Regions from separate parts of the Cupriavidus sp. HE11 genome, predicted to be linked through region 1. Evidence: predicted binding sites of a transcription regulator. Region 1 holds the regulator's gene; each other region holds the start of a gene.

Region 1 (6,209 bases):
TCGAACACCAGCACGAGTGCCGCGCCCACAGGGCAATGACAAACCGCTCTCCGGTCCGGACGGCATGCCGTCCGGCCGGGAGCATGAGGGCTGAATAATGAGCGCGCCCCTGGAATCTCCCCCCACTTCCCGCGAATCAAGCGAGGCCGCCTGGCGGCCCGCACCTCCACCCAAGTCGGCGGCCGACGCCACCGAGGAGGCGCTGTACGAAGTACGGCGCAAGATCTACCCGCGCTCGGTCACGGGTGCCTTCTCGAGCTGGCGGGTCTGGCTGGTCATCCTCACGCAACTGGTCTACTACGGTACGCCGTGGCTGCAATGGAACGATCGTCAGGCAGTGCTGTTCGATCTCGGTGCCCGCAAGTTCTATATCTTCGGACTGGTGCTGTGGCCCCAGGACGTGATCTACCTGGCGGTGCTGCTGGTCATCTCGGCGCTGGCGCTGTTTCTGTTCACGGCCATCGCAGGGCGGCTGTTTTGCGGCTACGCGTGTCCACAGACGGTCTACACCGAGATCTTCATGTGGATCGAGCGTCGTGTCGAAGGCGACCGCATTGCCCGCATCCGGCTGGACGGCGATCCGTGGAGCTTGCGCAAGATTCGTCTCAAGGCGACCAAGCACTCGCTGTGGATCCTGATCGCGCTGTGGACAGGCTTCACGTTCATCGGCTACTTCGCCCCGATCCGCGAACTGGGCGGCGAAGTCCTGCACTGGACGCTGGGCCCTTGGCAGGCGTTCTGGATGCTGTTCTATGCGTTTGCCACGTGGGGCAATGCCGGGTTCATGCGCGAGCAGGTGTGCAAGTACATGTGCCCGTATGCGCGCTTCCAGAGCGTAATGGTGGATCGCGATACGTATGTCGTGACCTACGACGTGGGTCGTGGCGAACCGCGCGGCAGCCGGTCGCGCAAGGTCGATCACCATGCGGCGGGCCTGGGCGACTGCGTGAACTGCAGCATCTGTGTGCAGGTATGCCCGACTGGCATCGATATCCGTGACGGGCTGCAGTACGAGTGCATCGGCTGCGGCGCGTGTATCGATGCCTGCGACCAGGTCATGGACAAGATGGAGTATCCGCGCGGACTGATCCGGTACACATCGGAAAACGCGATGCGCAAGAAGCTGTCGGCATCGGACGCGCGCAAGCGCTTGCTGCGTCCCCGCACGGTTGTCTACACGGCGATCTGGCTGGCGCTGACGGTGGGCTTTTTTGCGTCGCTGGCCATGCGTACGCCGCTCAAGGTCGACATCATTCGTGACCGTGGCGCGCTGGGGCGCGAAGTGGAAGGCCGCTGGATCGAGAACGTGTACCGGTTGCAGCTGATCAATGCGACCGAGGCACCAATGAAGTTCCACGTGCAGGCACAGAGCGCCGAGCTGAAAGGCCTGATCGTGGAGTACGACCACGGCGCGGAATCGCTGTCGCCCACCTCGAATCGCCTGCTGCCAATCCGCATTCGCGTGCCGATCGACGATGCGAAGCAGGGTACGCACAAGATCGAGGTGACAGTTACCGCCGAGACCGAAGCCGAGCGCAAGGTGGATATCCGGCAAAGCACGAGTTTCATCGTTCCTCGCAATCTGTGATGCTGTCACCGATGGTGAACCGGGACGGATGCCAATAGGAGAGCGCAATGACCCAACACCCCGCAAAGCCCTGGTACAGGGAACCATGGCCCTGGATTCTGATGAGTGGTCCGCTGCTGGCGATGGTCGGTTGCGGTATCACGATCTGGCTGGCGAACACCCATGCCGATGTGCCGGTGACCGACGCCACCCGCCATGGACTGGTAGTGGAGAAGGCAAGCGCCGATCGCGCTGAACAGACCGCGAGGCGCCCATGAGACTGCGCTGGCTGATGTGGGTGCTATGGCCGGCGTTTCTGATGGGCGGTGCGGCCACGGCGGTGGTGTTCTCGGTGGTAGATCCCGGAGATCTGAATTTCTTCGGACATCCGGTCGAGGCGTCGCGGCAGGCGATCTACACTGTGGGGTTTCTGGTAGCGTGGCTGTTCTGCGCGTTGTCCAGCGGGCTCACGCTGTACACGATGCCGGTGAAGCTTAGTGACACCGATGAACTCGAGTAGGCAATGCAGAATTGCACTGCAAAAGACAAAGGCCGCGCCGGAAGTGTTCCGGCGCGGCCTTTGGCGTGATGTTCCGTGCGGGTTCGGTCTGTCTCAGCAGGACCGGCTGTACACCTGCTTGATACCTGCCATATCGACGAGCTTCACATGTCGCTGACGAATCTGGATCAGGCCTGCTTCGGCAAAGCGCGAGAACAGGCGGCTGACGGTCTCGAGTTTCAGGCCCAGGTAGCTGCCGATTTCCTCGCGGCTCATGCGCAGAACGAACTCGGTGGACGAATAACCGCGTGCCGACAGACGCTCGGACATGTTCACGAGAAAAGCGGCCAGGCGCTCTTCGGCGCGCATCGAGCCCAGTGTGATCAGCATGACCTGGTCCTGCGAGATTTCCTTGCTCATCAGGCGCAGGAACTGGCCTTGCAGCGAGGGCAGGGTGCTGGAGAGCGATTGCAGGTCGTCATAGCGCACGACGCAGACTTCGGTGTCCTCCAGCGCGGTGGCGTCGGAAGCGTGCTGCATCTCGCTGAGGCCGTCGAGGCCAATGACTTCGCCGGGCAGGTGAAAACCGGTGATCTGGGTGCGCCCGTCTTCCATGGTGACGTGCGTCTTCAGTGTTCCGAAGCGAATGGCGTACACCGCGTTGAGCGGTTCGCCCATGCGGTAAAGCGTTTCGCCCTTGTGAACACGCACGCGTTCCTGCACGAGCGTGTCCATCTTCGCCAGGTCTTGTTGCGACATGCCCACGGGCAGGCAAAGCTGGCCCATGGCACATGTGGAACAACGGGGCGACATCTCGGTGACGGGGATGGAAGTCAACAATTGAAGTGCTCGTTATGAATGCGCTTGCAGCGAGGGCGCGATGCAGGCATTTTACAGCGTCATGTGACGCAGAAGCGAGGAACAGTTGCCATTTGGTGTGCTTTTAAGCGTTTTTCTGATGGCCTTGCTCGGTGGTATGCATTGCGCTGCCATGTGTGGAGGAATTGCTATTGCTGCGGAGCAGAAACACCCGCGGGATGTGGCAATTGTCTTGCATCGTTCCACGCGTCAATGGTGGACTGCGTTGTGCATCATGCATGCGGGGCGCATTACGACATACATGCTGCTTGGCGCGGTGATGGGTGCGGTGGGCGCGACGGTGTGGCGACAGGATTATCTGCCGCTGCAGCGCTGGCTCTATGCGGCGGGCAGCATGATGCTGGTGATCACGGGTCTGTGGTTGTTGCGTGGACGCGTGATGCGATCCGACTGGATCGAGCGTCTGGCGTCGCTGGCCGCAGTACACGTGGTTCAACGTGCACGTGCGATGGCCGGGCGACTGCCGATGCGGCTGCGCGGCAAGCAGCGCGCGGCACCGCTGGTGCGTCGATACGGGATGGGCCTGGCATGGGGGCTCGTACCGTGTGGAATGGTCTATGGTGCACTTGCGCTGGCGCTGCTGGCTGGCAACGCGGTATCGGGTGCGCTGGTGATGGGGGCGTTCGGTCTGGGCACGCTGCCGAACCTGCTGGTGATCTCGGGGTTGTCGGGATACCTGCGGCAACTCTCCCGCAAGCCCGCGGTGCGCGTGGCGTCGGGCCTGGTGGTGATCGGATTTGGCGTGCTGGGGGTGGCCCGGGCAATATGGCTGCCGGATACCCTGGCCCAACACGGCTTTTGCGTGGTGTTCTGAATCGGCCACAGCGGCGGGTTGCGGGCGGGGCCGGGAATGCCATACAATCCCGAGAACCACGGTATCGCGCCGCACCATGCTCGGGGCGCCGCTGGGGCCGCATCCCTGATCTGGGGAGCGTGCCCAGGGTTTCTGGCCACCCCGGTGCGCCGGAAACGTCTCCACAGTCCATCCGGTTCAAAAGATCTGGTTAAAAGGCCGGCTGCGGTTGGGAAGATGGCGCCGGTCAGGGCGGGGTTGCCTGAGCCGATATCGTCTTGTTTCTTGCCGTCTTGGCCATCCGGTGGCCCTGGCGAATGTCCGCCCCGAAGGGAGAAGGCGCGACGCAAGAGGTCCGTTGACTGGTGAAACTGGCCAGCGCCGGACGATCTCCTGCCGGATCGACCCGGCAATTCGATGCAAAAGAACGAGGTGCGCACGGCTGCGCTGCATTAGCGGGCGAGCTGGCTGCGCGATGAAATGGCGGTGGCTTCGGCCTCGCTGTATCTGCAATCTCCAGTGCCCCGGGATTCGTCCGGGGGCAGGTGCAAAGACAGGCTGCACGCAATCACATGAATACCCAAGAGGCGAAGATCGTCCTCGAGACCGCGCTGATCTGTGCGCAGGAACCGCTGCGCGTTGGCGATCTGCGACGGTTGTTTGCCGACGACGTCGGCGCCGACACGATCCGGGTGCTGCTCGAGGAACTGCGGCAGGACTGGCAGCCGCGCGGGGTGGAACTCGTGGCGCTGGCCAGCGGCTGGCGTTTCCAGAGTCGCCCCGAGATGCGGGAGTTCCTTGACCGGCTGAATCCGGAAAAGCCGCCGAAGTACTCGCGCGCCGTCATGGAAACCCTGGCGATCATTGCGTATCGCCAGCCTGTCACCCGTGGCGATATCGAGGAAATCCGGGGCGTGACGGTCAGCACGGAAGTGGTCAAGAAACTCGAGGACCGCAGCTGGATCGAAGTCATCGGCCACCGCGATGTGCCGGGGCGCCCGGCGCTGTACGCAACGACCAAGGCGTTCCTGGATGACCTCGGCTTGCGTTCGCTGGACGAACTGCCGCCGCTGGAAGACGCCCAGGCGCAGGCGCAAGCCGCGCTGCTGGAGCAGCAGGCTATTGATTTTGAAGAAATCGCCACGGCCAACCCACCGGCTGGCGACGAAGAGGCCTTTGCGGAGTCGGCCGCCGTGCAAGCTGAAGCCTCCGTGCCTGCAGAGGCCGGGGCGACGCCCGCGGCGGTGGGCGCGGCTGAAGCCAGCGAAACGGCAGGCCTGGCCGAAGCCGGCGAAGGCGCCACGCAGGAAGCGCGCGCCGACACGGAATCGGCGCAGCACGAAGAAGGGGACGTTGCCCCCAGCGAGGAACTCGCCGACGGCGATGCCTCCGAAGACGATATCAGCACCGCCCGGATGCCTGTAGAAGACGGGCAGGACGACGCGCCGGTGGCTCATGCCAACGGCTTCCACATGGACACCGGGGCGCCCGAAGCGGCGCCCGCCGAGCCTGCGGACCTGAATGACGAGACGCCATTCCCGACCGAGGACGACGACGAGCGTGTGTCCAACTGAACAACATGCAACATCGATAGTGAATACTTTGTCTGATTCCGCTGAGCAAGACGTCCGCCAGCCGGACGTGCCGGGTGACACCGGCGCCCCCGATACGGGAAATGACGCCGACGGCGCGCCGCGCCGCAAGGGGCTCCGCCGCGGTTTGCGCAATCTGGTGGCTTCGCGCCGCCAGGCCGCGCAGGATCGGGACGCGGGTCGCGCGGAAGGCGATGCTCCGGCACCGGCCGAGGCTGGCGACACCGCCCAGCCCGCCGCGCCGCGTGGCCGTGGCCGCCGCAAGCCGGCGCCCGCCGCCGATGCCGGTGCACCGGAGGCGCAGCAGGCCGATGGCGGCGAGCCACAGGCCCAGGCTGGCCAGCGCAAGCGCCGCCAGCAACCGCAGCGCAAGGCCGCATTGGTCGACGGCGACAACAAGCCGGCAGCCGAGCAGGCTGGCAAGCGCAACCGCAATGGCCAGCGCAAGAATCAGGCGGGTGCCGGCAAGCAGGGTGCCCGTGGCGAACAGCGTCAGGGCGAGCAGCGCCAGGGCGACAAGCCGGCCAGGCAGGGCAGCGGCAAGGGCGGTGCGCCCAAGAGTGCCGCAGGCTCCGAAGACCTGTTCCGGTTCGTGATTTCCGAGCAGTTCGACGAGGAAGATACGGTCGTGCCGCGCACCAAGGCCAAGCCGGTGCGCGAGCTGACATCGGATGACGATGCGCCGAAGCTGCACAAGGTACTGGCCGAAGGCGGTCTGGGCTCGCGCCGCGAGATGGAAGAACTGATCCTGCAGGGTCGGGTGTCCGTCAACGGCCTGCCGGCGCATATCGGCCAACGTATCCTGCCGGCCGACCAGGTTCGCGTGAACGGCAAGCTGATTCATCGCAAAGTATCGACCAAGCCGCCGCGCGTGCTGCT
Region 2 (6,209 bases), on a different replicon from region 1:
AGGAACCGCTGGCCTACATGGTGGGCGCATCGCACACGCTGGCGCGGCGCCGCACCGCATTGGGCGCGGCGGCACTGGCCGGTGAGTCGATGGCAATGCTGACGCGGGAATTTGCCACGCGCGGCTACATCGCGCGCTATTTCGGCGGCCTGGGCATCGAGCCGCGCATCACGTTCGAAGCCAACTCGGTGAGCGCGGTGCTGGATGCCGTACGCAGCGGCCGCCACGCCACGGTGTTGCCCGCGGCCATCGCCGCCGGCCAGACCGACCTGCGCGTCCTGAAGCTGGAGCGCCCGCTGCCGCCACGCCATGCGGCGCTGCTGCAAAGAAAAGGCGCGTACCGCACAGCCGCGGCACGCGCCTTTGTCGACTTCGCGCTGAGCGAATTCAAACGTCGTCGGGCGTCCCCAGCGCGCGATTGATCCGCAGCGCAATCAGTGTGCCCACGACCCCCGACAGCAGGTACAGCGTAACGGCCACCAGGCCGAACAGCGACGACAGCCCCAGCGCTACCAGCGGCGCGAATGCCGCGCCGAACAGCCAGCCGAAGTCCGTGGTCAGCGCTGCACCGGTGTAGCGGAACTTGGTGTCGAAATTGGACGTGACCACGCCGGCCGCCTGCCCGTACGACAGGCCCAGCAGGCCGAATCCCACCAGGATGAACGTGTCCTGGCCCGACGCGCCGCCGTCCAGCAGCCACGGCGCAGCCAGGCTGAACAGGCCGATCAGCACCGCCATCGTCGCCAGCGTGGTGCGCCGGCCGATACGGTCGGCCAGCCAGCCCGAGATCAGCGTGCCAATGAACGCAATGGCCGCGCCGACGATCTGGATCGCCAGCACGTCACTGATCTCCTGCGTCTTGTGCAGGCTGACCCAGGACAGCGGAAACACCGTGACCAGGTGGAACAGCGCATAGCTTGCCAGCGATGCAAAAGCGCCAAGGAAGATGTTGAAGCCCTGCGCATTCACCATCTGCAGCGTGCTGATCGGCTCCAGTTCATCCTCCTCCAGCAGCCGCGTGTACTCGTGAGTAACCACCAGCCGCAGCCGCGCGAACAGCGCCACCACGTTGATGGCAAAGGCCACGTAGAACGGATAGCGCCAGCCCCAGTCGATGAATTCCGCCGGGGTCAGGCTGACATACAGGAACAGGAACAGCGCACCCGCCACCAGAAAGCCGGTCGGCGCGCCAAGCTGCCCCACCATCGCGTACCAGCCGCGTTTCTGCTCGGGGGCGTTAAGCGCCAGCAGCGACGGCAGCCCGTCCCACGATCCGCCGAACGCAATGCCCTGCAGGAAGCGGAACAGCGCCAACAGATAGATCGCCGTACTGCCAATCGAGGCGTACGCAGGCAGGAACGCGATGCCCACCGTGGCCGTGCCCAGCAGGAACAGCGATGCCGTCAGCTTGATGCCACGCCCCCAGCGACGCTGCACGCGCATGAACAGCGCCGTTCCAAACGGGCGTCCGATAAACGCGAACGAGAAGATCGTGAAGCTGTAGAGCAGCCCGGCCAGTTCGCTGGCAAACGGGAAGTAGACCGTGGGAAAGACCAGGACCGAGGCGATGCCGTACGTGAAGAAATCGAAGTACTCGGAAGCCCTGCCGATCACCACGCCAGTGGCAATTTCGGCTGGTGCCACCTCATGGTGGCCGGGCGCCGGAGGTGCAGTCGGCGACGCGCGATGCTGGTGGGACAGACTGGCCATCGTGGAGTCTCCATCGAGTGCGGAAGGAATGTCGTACTGCACTTAAAGTCCCGCAGTAACAAGAATAGCGCCTAAACTGCCATTGGAAATCGAAAGATTGCGGCGTCAGTCAGCCGTCGACGTTAATCAAACGCCACTTCCAACACCATGCCACGCTTCGAAGCTGCAGTGCCGACGTTTCATGTGACGGGAAAGATTCTTTTGCGAAGTGCCGCAATCGCCATGCTTCTGGGCCTTGCGGGATGTAGCAACGCGGTGCTGCTGTCGCCCTCCGGCGACATGGCCGTGCGGCAGCGTGACCTGATCATCATCGCCACCTGCCTGATGCTGCTGATCATCGTGCCGGTGATATGCCTGACACTGCTGTTTGCGTGGCGCTATCGCGAAAGCGCCAAGGACGCGCCCTACAACCCGGAGTGGGACCATTCCACGGTGCTGGAACTGGCGATCTGGGCCGCGCCGCTGCTGATCATCATCGCGCTGGGTGCGGTGACCTGGGTCAGCACCCACCAGCTTGACCCCTACCGTCCGCTGACCCGCATCGACGAACGCCGCCCGGTACCGGCCGAGGTGAAACCGCTGACCGTGGAAGTGGTGGCGATGGACTGGAAGTGGCTGTTCCTGTATCCCGAACAAGGCATTGCCACGGTCAACGAACTGGCTGCGCCGGTTGACCGGCCCATCGCGTTCCGGATCACCGCCACGTCGGTCATGAACACGTTCTTCGTGCCATCGCTGGCCGGCATGGTCTACGCGATGCCGGGCATGCAGACCCAGTTGCACGCGGTGATCAACAAGCCCGGCGTCTACGAGGGCATGTCGGCCAACTACAGCGGCGCGGGCTTCTCGCACATGCGCTTCAAGTTCCACGGCATGTCGAACGAGGACTTCGACCGCTGGGTGCAGCAGGCGAAATCCTCGGGCACGCCGCTGTCGAAAGACGCATACCTGAAGCTGGCCAAGCCCAGCGAGAGCGACCCGGTGCAGCGCTATGCCAGCGTCGAGCCCAACCTCTACAAGCTGATCCTGAACCGCTGCGTGGAGGGCGGGACATGCATGGCGGACACCATGGCACAGAACCAGAATCGCAACCGTGCCAGGTTCGACCCGTCCGCGGAAATCTGCACCGCGAGCAACACACCGGACGTGGCGCCGGTGTTCGCGCCGGATGCCGCGCCCAACGACGCCAGGCAGGTGTTGCGCTGACGCGCAACACGGGTCCACCCCCTTCACGAATCCGATTTCGCCAATCATCATTGGCCAGCATTGGTCAATACAGGCCCAGGTGACAACATGCCCGAGCGCTCAGAACTCGCCAACATGATCTTTGGCCGGCTGTCGTGGGAGTCCATCCCACTGCACGAGCCCATCCTCATCGGCACCTTCGCCGTCGTCATCCTGGGCGGCATCGCCCTGGTGGCATTGCTGACCTACTTCCGCGTCTGGGGCTATCTGTGGCACGAGTGGTTCACCAGCATCGACCACAAGAAGATCGGCATCATGTATATCGTGCTGGGCATCGTGATGCTGCTGCGCGGCTTTGCCGATGCGGTGATGATGCGATTGCAGCAGGCCGTCGCGTTCGGCGACAACCTCGGCTACCTGCCCCCGCACCACTATGACCAGATCTTCACGGCACACGGCGTGATCATGATCTTCTTCGTGGCCATGCCGCTGGTCACGGGGCTGATGAACTTCGTGGTGCCGCTGCAGATCGGCGCACGCGACGTGGCCTTTCCGTTCCTGAACAACTTCAGCTTCTGGATGACGACCGGCGGCGCCATCCTGGTGATGATGTCGCTGTTCGTGGGCGAATTCGCACGCACGGGCTGGCTCGCGTATCCGCCGCTGTCGGGCATCCTGCACAGTCCGGACGTAGGTGTCGACTACTACATATGGGCGTTGCAGGTGGCCGGGGTGGGGACATTGTTATCCGGGATCAACCTGCTCGTCACCATCGTCAAGATGCGCGCGCCAGGCATGACGCTGATGCGCATGCCGATCTTCACCTGGACGTCGCTGTGCACCAACGTGCTGATCATCGCCGCGTTCCCGGTGCTGACCGCTGCCCTGGCCCTGCTGTCGATGGATCGCTACGTCGGCACCAACTTCTTCACGGCGGACCAGGGCGGCAGCGCCATGCTCTACGTGAACCTGATCTGGATCTGGGGCCACCCCGAGGTCTACATCCTGGTGCTGCCGGTGTTCGGCATCTATTCGGAGGTCACCGCCACCTTTTGCCGCAAGCGCCTGTTCGGCTACGCGTCGATGGTGTATGCCACCGTGGTGATTACCGTGCTGTCGTACCTGGTGTGGCTGCACCACTTCTTCACCATGGGCTCCGGCGCCAGCGTGAACTCGTTCTTCGGGATCACCACGATGATCATCTCGATACCTACCGGGGCAAAGATCTTCAACTGGCTGTTCACGATGTACCACGGCAAGATCAAGTTCGAGGCGCCCATGCTGTGGACGGTGGGCTTCATGGTGACATTCGTGATCGGCGGCATGACGGGCGTGCTGCTGGCGGTGCCGCCGGCCGACTTCGTGCTGCACAACAGCCTGTTCCTGATCGCCCACTTCCACAACGTGATCATCGGCGGGGTGCTGTTCGGACTGATGGCGGGCATCTACTACTGGTTTCCGAAGGCGTTCGGCTACCGGCTGGTGGCGTCGTGGGGCAAGGCTTCGTTCTGGTTCTGGCTCACCGGCTTCTACTTCGCGTTCATGCCGCTGTACTGGCTGGGCCTGCTCGGCGTGACCCGGCGGGTGAACCATTTCGACGATCCGTCACTGCAGATCTGGTTCCTGATCGCCGCATTCGGCGCGTTCCTGATTGCGTGCGGCATTGCCTGCTTCATCATCCAGCTCGTGGTCAGCTTCAAACGCCGCGAGGAACTGCGCGACACCACCGGCGACCCCTGGGACGGCCGCACGCTGGAGTGGTCCACATCGTCGCCGCCGCCGCAGTACAACTTCGCCTTCACGCCAATGGTGCATGACACCGATGCCTGGTGGCAGATGAAGCAGTACGGCTACAAGCGGCCGATGGAGGGCTTCATCCCGATCCACATGCCGAAGAACACGGCGGCGGGCATCGTGCTGGCGGGCCTGTGCACGCTGATGGGCTTCGCGCTGATCTGGCACATCTGGTGGCTCGCGGCAGCATCGTTCGCGGCCACGATCATCTCGGCAATCATCCATACCTTCAACTACAAGCGCGACTACTACATCCCGACCGACGAAGTGGTCCGGACCGAAGCGGCACGCACCCAACTGATGACAGGCCATGGCTGATACGACCATTCCTCTCCAAGCACACAGCACCGCGGCCGCCGACGACATGCCGCCGGGCGGCTACCAGTTCTACCTGACCGAGGAACACCACCCGCAGAACGGCACGCTGCTCGGGTTCTGGCTCTACCTGATGAGCGACTGCCTGATCTTCGCCTGCCTGTTCGCCGCCTATGGCGTACTGGGCCGCGAATACGCGGGCGGGCCTACCGGCGCCGAACTGTTCGAGTTGCCGCTGGTGGCGCTGAACACGTCCTTCCTGCTGCTGTCGTCGATCACGTACGGCTTTGCCATGCTGCAGATGCAGCAGAACCGGGTGGCCGGCACGCAGATCTGGCTTGCCATCACGGGTGTGTTCGGCGCGGCGTTCCTGTTCGTGGAACTGTACGAGTTCGCGCACCTGATCCACGAGGGCGCGGGTCCCACGCGCAGCGCGTTCCTGACGTCGTTCTTCTCGCTGGTCGGCACGCACGGGCTGCACGTGACGTTCGGCATGGTCTGGCTGATCGTGCTGATGCTGCAGGTGGGCCGCCACGGGCTGGTTACCGCCAACAAGCGCCGGCTGATGTGCCTGTCGATGTTCTGGCACTTTCTGGACGTCGTCTGGATCGGCGTCTTTACCTTTGTCTACCTGATGGGAACGCTGCCATGAGCGCGCAAGACCATGCGATGAACGGCCATGGCCACGATCACGACCATGGCCATCACGAAGAAGAAATCGGACCCCACGCCACGCTGGGCGGCTACCTGACGGGCTTCGTGCTGTCGGTGTTCCTGACGGCGGTGCCGTTCTGGCTGGTGATGGGCAAGGTGTTCGACAAGTCGTCGACCACGGCCGTCGTGATCCTGATGATCGGCGCGGTGCAGATCGTCGTCCACATGATCTACTTCCTGCACATGAACGCGAAGTCGGAGGGCGGCTGGAACATGCTGTCGCTGATGTTCACGCTGACACTGGTGGTGATCACGCTGTCAGGGTCGCTGTGGGTCATGTTCCATCTGAACAGCAACATGATGCCGCAGATGGAACACGCCCGCGAGGCCGCGCAGTCGGGCGGCACGATCGTGCCGCCCAGGACGAAGTAACGGGCCGGGGCAAGGACTGAAGCAAGGGCCGGAAGGCCCCGGAATCAGGCGGCCAGGCGGAAGGTCGCCACGGCCTCCTTGAGCCGCTGGGCCTGCTCTTCGAGCGAGCCCGCGGCTGC
Region 3 (6,209 bases), 1.4 Mb from region 1:
ATGCAGCATGAACCAGACCGTGTCGCTCTCGTCGAGACAGACTTCGATGAAGTGGTTTCCCGTGCCGAGCGTTCCCAGATGAACGTGGTTGTTGGTCCGCGCCAGCTTCGGGTACTTCTCGCAGATGCGTTCGAAGCCCGGCACCAGCGTTCTCCACATTTCGTCCACGTGATGGGGCGCACGATCGCCCCAGGCGCCTGGGGCCCGCCGGCCCGGCGCGCGGCCATGCGGCACCGCACGCTCGATGGCGCCACGCAGCCCGTGTAATGAATCGGGCAGGTCCTTCGCCTTGAGCGTGGTGCGCGCTGCCATCATGCCGCAGCCGATATCGACTCCCACTGCAGCGGGGATGATCGCCCCCTGGGTAGGAATTACCGTGCCGATCGTAGATCCCTTGCCCAGATGTACATCCGGCATCACGGCCAGATGGCGAAACACGAACGGCATGCGTGCGGTGTTCTGCAGTTGGCGGCGTGCGTCTTCCTCGACGGGCACACCGACCGTCCACATCTTGACTGGCCTGCCATTGGCCAGCGTCATCAGTTGGTAATCGGTCTTCTCACTCATCTTGCATCCTGTCTGCCACTGTCCCGACGCGCCGCGCATCGATTTCCCTGTCCATTGGGCCTGGCGCCTGCCGGGCCGTTCCGCATCCGGGCCTTCCGCCCAATATCCGGCGCCCCCGGCCTGGTGCTAGAACGGAAGCTCGGCGCCGACAAAATAATTGGGGATGCCATGAAACGCCTGCCACTGATCCTTGCCCTCTGGACGGCCCTGCTGCTTGCCGGCTGCTACTACGGATATCCCCCCGGGCCCGTGCCCGGACCCACCAGCTACGACCGCTCGTTCTATGCGGCGGCCGATGCGATGCGCGACCAGGGCGTGGCAGTCCAGACGCAGGAACCGACAACCGGCAATATCACCGGCTACTACGGCAGTACCCCCGTAGCGGCAATGATCCGCCAGCAGGCTGACGGCAGCGTGCGCGTGGAATTCCAGGCGGCGGATTCGCGCGATCCGGGGCTGGTCAACCGGATCACGCAAAGCTATCAACGGCGGATGGGACGGTAACGCAAAGCGGCCGTTGCGAACGCATCGCAACGGCCGATTTCCTTCCCGGTCATTCAGTCGCAGAACTCCCCGCCTTTCCCCTGTTTCCGTGCCCAATAGCCTCCATCCCAGCCACCGGGAAACTGCGTTTCGGGCGGAACGACGCCGAGCCCGCCGATTGCCAGAGACCCGGCTCCCGACATCCGGAAACGGATTGCGGGCCCGGTGCGAATGGCCGCCAGATAGGGGAAGCAGTGTCGGCTAACCGCAAGTGGCAAGGGACTCTCGGCCTGGGAAAGAGGCGAGCAGACCTGGCCGGTACCGGTCCTGAACCGTGGCGTACGGGGAGGTACAGCGGGAAATCAAGGCGGGAAAAATTCTTGGCGCGCCCGGCTGGGATCGAACCAGCAACCCCTGCCTTCGGAGGGCAGTACTCTATCCATTGAGCTACGGGCGCGATGTGAGCTGCGTTGACAACAGCGAGTGCCGTCGTCGGAAAGTCGCATAGGATACCCGACTTGTTGGTGCCCGTCCATGCGGGATGCGCCGGGGGCTGCGAAACCCGGGTTTTCACAGGTCTCTGAGCCGTCGCTTTTGGCCCCGTGGGCCGGGTCTTGGGTCTATAATCGGCAGCTATTTGCGTCGTACCAGAGACGTAGCGGGGCAGGAGACGGCCCCGGACGCGAAGACCGACAGATTCATCCCCGAAGACAGGGCCAGACAAGCAAGCCGCCCCCACGTGCTGTGCAATAGGTTTCCCGCAAAATCGAGAGTTCTGTATGAGTGACGTCCATCAAAACGACCACCACGAGTCGCCAATCAAGACCCCTAAGCAGCTTATCGCTGTTGTGATCGCCGCCTTTCTGGTGCCGATTATCGTCATCATCCTGCTGGTCAATTTTGTCGGACATGGCACCCGCGAGGGCGCCGGCTCCACCCAGAGCGTGGAAGCGGTGAACAGCCGTATCGCGCCGGTAGCGTCACTCGAGATCAAGGACCCCAATGCCCCGCGCGTCTTCAAGACGGGCGAGCAGGTCTACAAGGAAGTTTGCGCCGCGTGTCACGCCACGGGCGCGGCTGGTGCGCCGAAGTACGGCACGGCCGGCGACTGGACGGCCCGTATCGGCCAGGGCTTTGACGGCCTGCTGAAGTCGGTGCTGAACGGCAAGGGCGCGATGCCTGCCCGCGCCGGCACGTCGCCGGACGATCTCAGCGACTACGAACTGGGACGCGCCGTGGTCTACATGGCCGATGCCGGCGGCGCCAAGTTCCCCGAGCCGGCTGCCCCGGCCCAGGGCGCCACCGCCCAGGCTGCGGCTTCGGCCCCGGAGGCGCCCGCAGCTCCGGCAGCAGCACCGGCACCCGCCGCAGCTGCGGCTCCCGCCCCGGCAGCCGCTGCACCGGCCGCACCGGCTGCCGCGCCAGCCGCGGCATCGGCGGACACCGGCAAGAAGGTCTACGAACAGGTTTGCGCCGCATGCCACGCAGCTGGCGTGGCTGGTGCGCCGAAGTTTGGCGACAAGGCAGCCTGGGCCCCGCGCCTGAAGGAAGGCATGGACGTGGTTCACAACTACGCGCTCAAGGGCAAGGGTGTGATGCCGCCCAAGGGTGGCTACGCCGGCCCGGATGCAGACGTGATCGCCGCATCGGACTACATGGCCAACGCAGCGAAATAAGCTTTGCAGGAAGTCCAGGCCAAGGCCCGATACCGGGCCTTGGCCCAGCAAAAAGCCCGCGAGACATTCGCGGGCTTTTTAGTTTCTGGCGAATCTGCGACGCTAGACCACGCGTGAATAGCGTACCAGCGGTATCACCCTGGCATCGTTTGCGGCATTCGGCGCCGGTTGCGGGCGCGCGGCATCGTCACGCAGGTAGCGGTCGAACACCATCGCCACACGGCGTACCAGCAGGCGACCCAGTTCGGTGATGTCGATGCGGTCCGGCGTTCGGCGCACCAGGTGATCGACGGCCAGCTTGTCCAGATCGGCCAGTTCGGCCGCGAAGGTGGCGGCAAAGTCGATGCCGTACGTCTGTTCCACCTCGGCAATATCGAGCGTGCCATTGCACATCAGCGCGCCGATGATGGCCTTGCGCAGATGATCGTCTGCGGACATCTCGAAGCCGCGCACCACCGGCAGGCGCCCTGCGTCGATGGCAGCGTAGTACTCGTCCGTGGTGCGGGCGTTCTGCACATAGTGCCCGGCCACGGCGCCGATGGCCGACACCCCCAGCCCGATCTGGTCATAGCCGGCATGCGTGGCATAGCCCTGGAAATTGCGTTGCAGGCGGCCTTCGCGCTGGGCCACCGCCAGGTCGTCGTCGGGCAGCGCAAAGTGATCCATGCCGATGTAGACATAGCCGGCGGCAGTCAGCCGTTCGATGGTCGACACCAGGATATCGAGCTTCTCGGCGGCCGGCGGCAGTGTTGCGGCATCGATACGGCGTTGCGGCTTGAACACGTGCGGCAGATGCGCGTAGCTGTAGACCGACAGCCGGTTCGGCCGCAGTTCCAGCACCTTTTCGATAGTCTCGCCAAAGCGTGCGGTAGTCTGGTGTGGCAATCCGTAGATCAGGTCGACGCTGACCGACTGGAAGCCCAGGCGGCGCGCCGCCAGCACCACGGCGCGCGTTTCTTCATAGGACTGCACCCGGTGCACGGCTTCCTGCACCTCGGGATCGAAGTCCTGCACGCCCAGGCTGATCCGGTTGAAGCCCAGTTCGGCCAGCAGGTCCATTCGCTCGTCCGTTACGCGGCGCGGATCGATCTCGATCGAATGCTCGCCTTCGGGCAGCAGCACGAAATGCTCGTGCAGCGCTGCCATCACACGGCGCATTTCATCGGGATCGAGGAAGGTCGGCGTACCGCCGCCCCAGTGCGATTGCATCACGGCGCGCCGTTCGCCCAGGCGTCCGGCGACCATGGCCATCTCGCGCGACAGGTAATCGACGTATAGCGCGCTGCGGCTGTGGTCCTTGGTGATGATCTTGTTGCAGCCGCAGTAGTAGCAGATGTTCTCGCAGAACGGGATATGGAGATACAGCGACAGCGGGGCCGGCGAATCGGCGCGGCAGGCTTGCAGCGCGGTCCGGTAGCCGGCATCGCCAACTTCGTTGTGGAAGCGGTCGGCCGTGGGATACGAGGTATAGCGGGGGCCGTTGCCGTCGATGCGGCCGGCCAGGCTGCGGAAATCGGCAAGCGCGCGGCGGTCGAAAGCCGTGCCGGCGACGTCTGGAATGGGGGCGGACATGCGGAGACTCGATTTGTGGGCGGAATGACGATCGATCCTATGCCTGGCCCGATGCAACAACCTTGATGCGCATCAAGATCACGGCAACCCTACACCTGCCAGCCCCGCCAACGGGGGGCCTCAAGTCTGGTGAAAGTCACGGAAGCGTCATGAAGGGCCGATAGTCTCGGGTCCGACTCTCGAAGTCCCGCCCGTATTCGCTTTCCGAAGCACATCCCGTCCCACTTGATCTTTCCACTGCCATGCGCCCAGCCTCGCCGCAGTCGACCCTCGCGTGTCTGCCCGCTTTCCCGGGCCGCCGCCGCGCCTTGCAGATGCTTGGCGCCCTGACTTCCGCCGCCGTGCTGCCCGCGTTTGCGCAGCCCGCCGGCCAGGTGCTGCGCCGCCAGCTTGTGGTGGGTCATCTGGTAGACCGCGTGGGCCCGCAGGCCGATCAGGCGCGCGATTATCTGGCGGGCGCCAAGGTGATGTTCGATGCCTTCAATGCGTCGCCGGCCAGCAACGGCGGCCTGCGCATCGTCCATGTGGTGCGCGACGCCGACGCTTCGAACCCGCGCGCGGCCGTCGCACAGGCCGTGGCGCTGGCCGACAATGAACGCGCGGAAGTACTGTTCGGGCCCGGTGACAGCCTGCTGCCCACGCTGGCAGGCTCTGCCGACCTGACGCGGCGTGGGGTGCAGATCGTGGCGCCGCTGTCGGGGCTGACCATGGCGGCCGACAACGTGTGGTTCACGCGCGCCGACTACCAGGCCGAGCTGGACGCCGCCGTGCATCAGTTGCGCAGCTACGGACTGTCGGGCATCGCGCTGGCCGTGTCACCCGACTTTGCGGCGGGCACGCTTGGCGCCGGTACGCCATGGCTGGCCCGTCTGGAAAAAGACATCTCGACGCGCGCGGTAGCGCTGACCGGCAACTTCGACGACAGCGCGAAACGTATTGCCGCCGCCCGGCCCGGCGCCGTGATCGTGGCAGGCGACACGCTGGCCTATGGCAGCCTGGGCCGCGCGCTGGCAGCGCAGAACTGGTACGGCTTCCTGGTGGGACTCTCGGCGGTCAGCCCGTCGTCGGCGCGCGAAATCCTCGGTGCCAACTACGCGGGCGGCATGGTCGTGACGCAGATTGCCCCGGGTCCGCAGGAGTCGACGCTGCGTGTGGTGAAGGAGCACGTGGCCCGCATGAAGCAGTATCTCGACGAGCCGCCCTCGCCCGCCACGCTGGCCGGCTATATCGGCGCGGCCTGGCTGGCGCGATCGGCTGCGGGCATGAAGGGATCGGGCACGACCGAATTGCGGCGTGCCCTGCAGGCCCGTATCGACGTGGGCGACTTCACGCTGGACTTCACGCGCGGGCTGCGCGGCTCGCAGTACGTGCAGCTGGCACCGATCGGCAAGAGCGGCCTGCCGCAGCGCGCCTGAGCAAGGGCGTCAGTATCCGCCGCAGCGTCAGGCGCGCGGCAGCGTGATGCTGACGCGCAGGCCGCCTTCGACGCGGTTGGACAGCTTCAGGTCACCGCCGTGGCGCGCCACGATATCGGCGGTAATCGACAGGCCCATGCCCACGCCGCCGGTGGCGCGGCTGCGCGACGATTCCACGCGATAGAACGGCTCAAGCACGCGCGACAGTTCGGCCGGCGGAATGCCGGGGCCGTTGTCGCAGACATCGATCGATACGCGCTCGGGGCTGTCGGTCAGGATGATGTGCGCGGCGCCGCCATAGCGATGCGCGTTTTCCACCAGGTTGACCACGGCGCGACGCAGTTCGGTCGGATAGGCCAGCAGCGGTGCCGCTTCGCCAGACAGGCGCACGTCCTGCCCGATCTCCTGGGCATCGTCGACCACGGCCTGTAGCAGCGCCAGCACATCCACGCGCTGGCGCGGGCCGGCGCCATCGTCGCGCTCGCGCAGGTAATAG

What was found. The regulator FNR, encoded in region 1, switches genes on or off when oxygen is low (the NO sensors DNR and NnrR bind a similar motif). The targets are predictions, from matches to a motif close to TTGATNNNNATCAA.
Region 2: the regulator FNR is predicted to act here: its motif matches at 1,827-1,840, upstream of cyoA (ubiquinol oxidase subunit II).
Region 3: the regulator FNR is predicted to act here: its motif matches at 4,361-4,374, upstream of hemN (oxygen-independent coproporphyrinogen III oxidase).

What each region holds. Positions count from the first base shown of each region.
Region 1 is NZ_CP184464.1:394,441-400,649, reverse strand. Features, by position in the region: gene ccoP (cytochrome-c oxidase, cbb3-type subunit III) at 1-39, shown strand, start outside; gene ccoG (cytochrome c oxidase accessory protein CcoG) at 98-1,588, shown strand; gene ACOABP_RS01870 (hypothetical protein) at 1,636-1,845, shown strand; gene ACOABP_RS01865 (hypothetical protein) at 1,842-2,087, shown strand; gene fnr (fumarate/nitrate reduction transcriptional regulator Fnr) at 2,181-2,906, opposite strand; gene ACOABP_RS01855 (sulfite exporter TauE/SafE family protein) at 2,992-3,759, shown strand; gene scpB (SMC-Scp complex subunit ScpB) at 4,311-5,312, shown strand; gene rluB (23S rRNA pseudouridine(2605) synthase RluB) at 5,341-6,209, shown strand, end outside.
Region 2 is NZ_CP184465.1:1,241,782-1,247,990, forward strand. Features, by position in the region: gene cynR (transcriptional regulator CynR) at 1-422, shown strand, start outside; gene ACOABP_RS22910 (MFS transporter) at 388-1,710, opposite strand; gene cyoA (ubiquinol oxidase subunit II) at 1,858-2,916, shown strand; gene cyoB (cytochrome o ubiquinol oxidase subunit I) at 3,004-5,007, shown strand; gene cyoC (cytochrome o ubiquinol oxidase subunit III) at 5,000-5,656, shown strand; gene cyoD (cytochrome o ubiquinol oxidase subunit IV) at 5,653-6,090, shown strand; gene ACOABP_RS22935 (methyl-accepting chemotaxis protein) at 6,135-6,209, opposite strand, start outside.
Region 3 is NZ_CP184464.1:1,785,577-1,791,785, forward strand. Features, by position in the region: gene ACOABP_RS08380 (RtcB family protein) at 1-567, opposite strand, end outside; gene ACOABP_RS08385 (hypothetical protein) at 736-1,071, shown strand; tRNA gene ACOABP_RS08390 (tRNA-Arg) at 1,432-1,507, opposite strand; gene ACOABP_RS08395 (c-type cytochrome) at 1,830-2,726, shown strand; gene hemN (oxygen-independent coproporphyrinogen III oxidase) at 2,829-4,298, opposite strand; gene ACOABP_RS08405 (ABC transporter substrate-binding protein) at 4,541-5,713, shown strand; gene ACOABP_RS08410 (ATP-binding protein) at 5,741-6,209, opposite strand, start outside.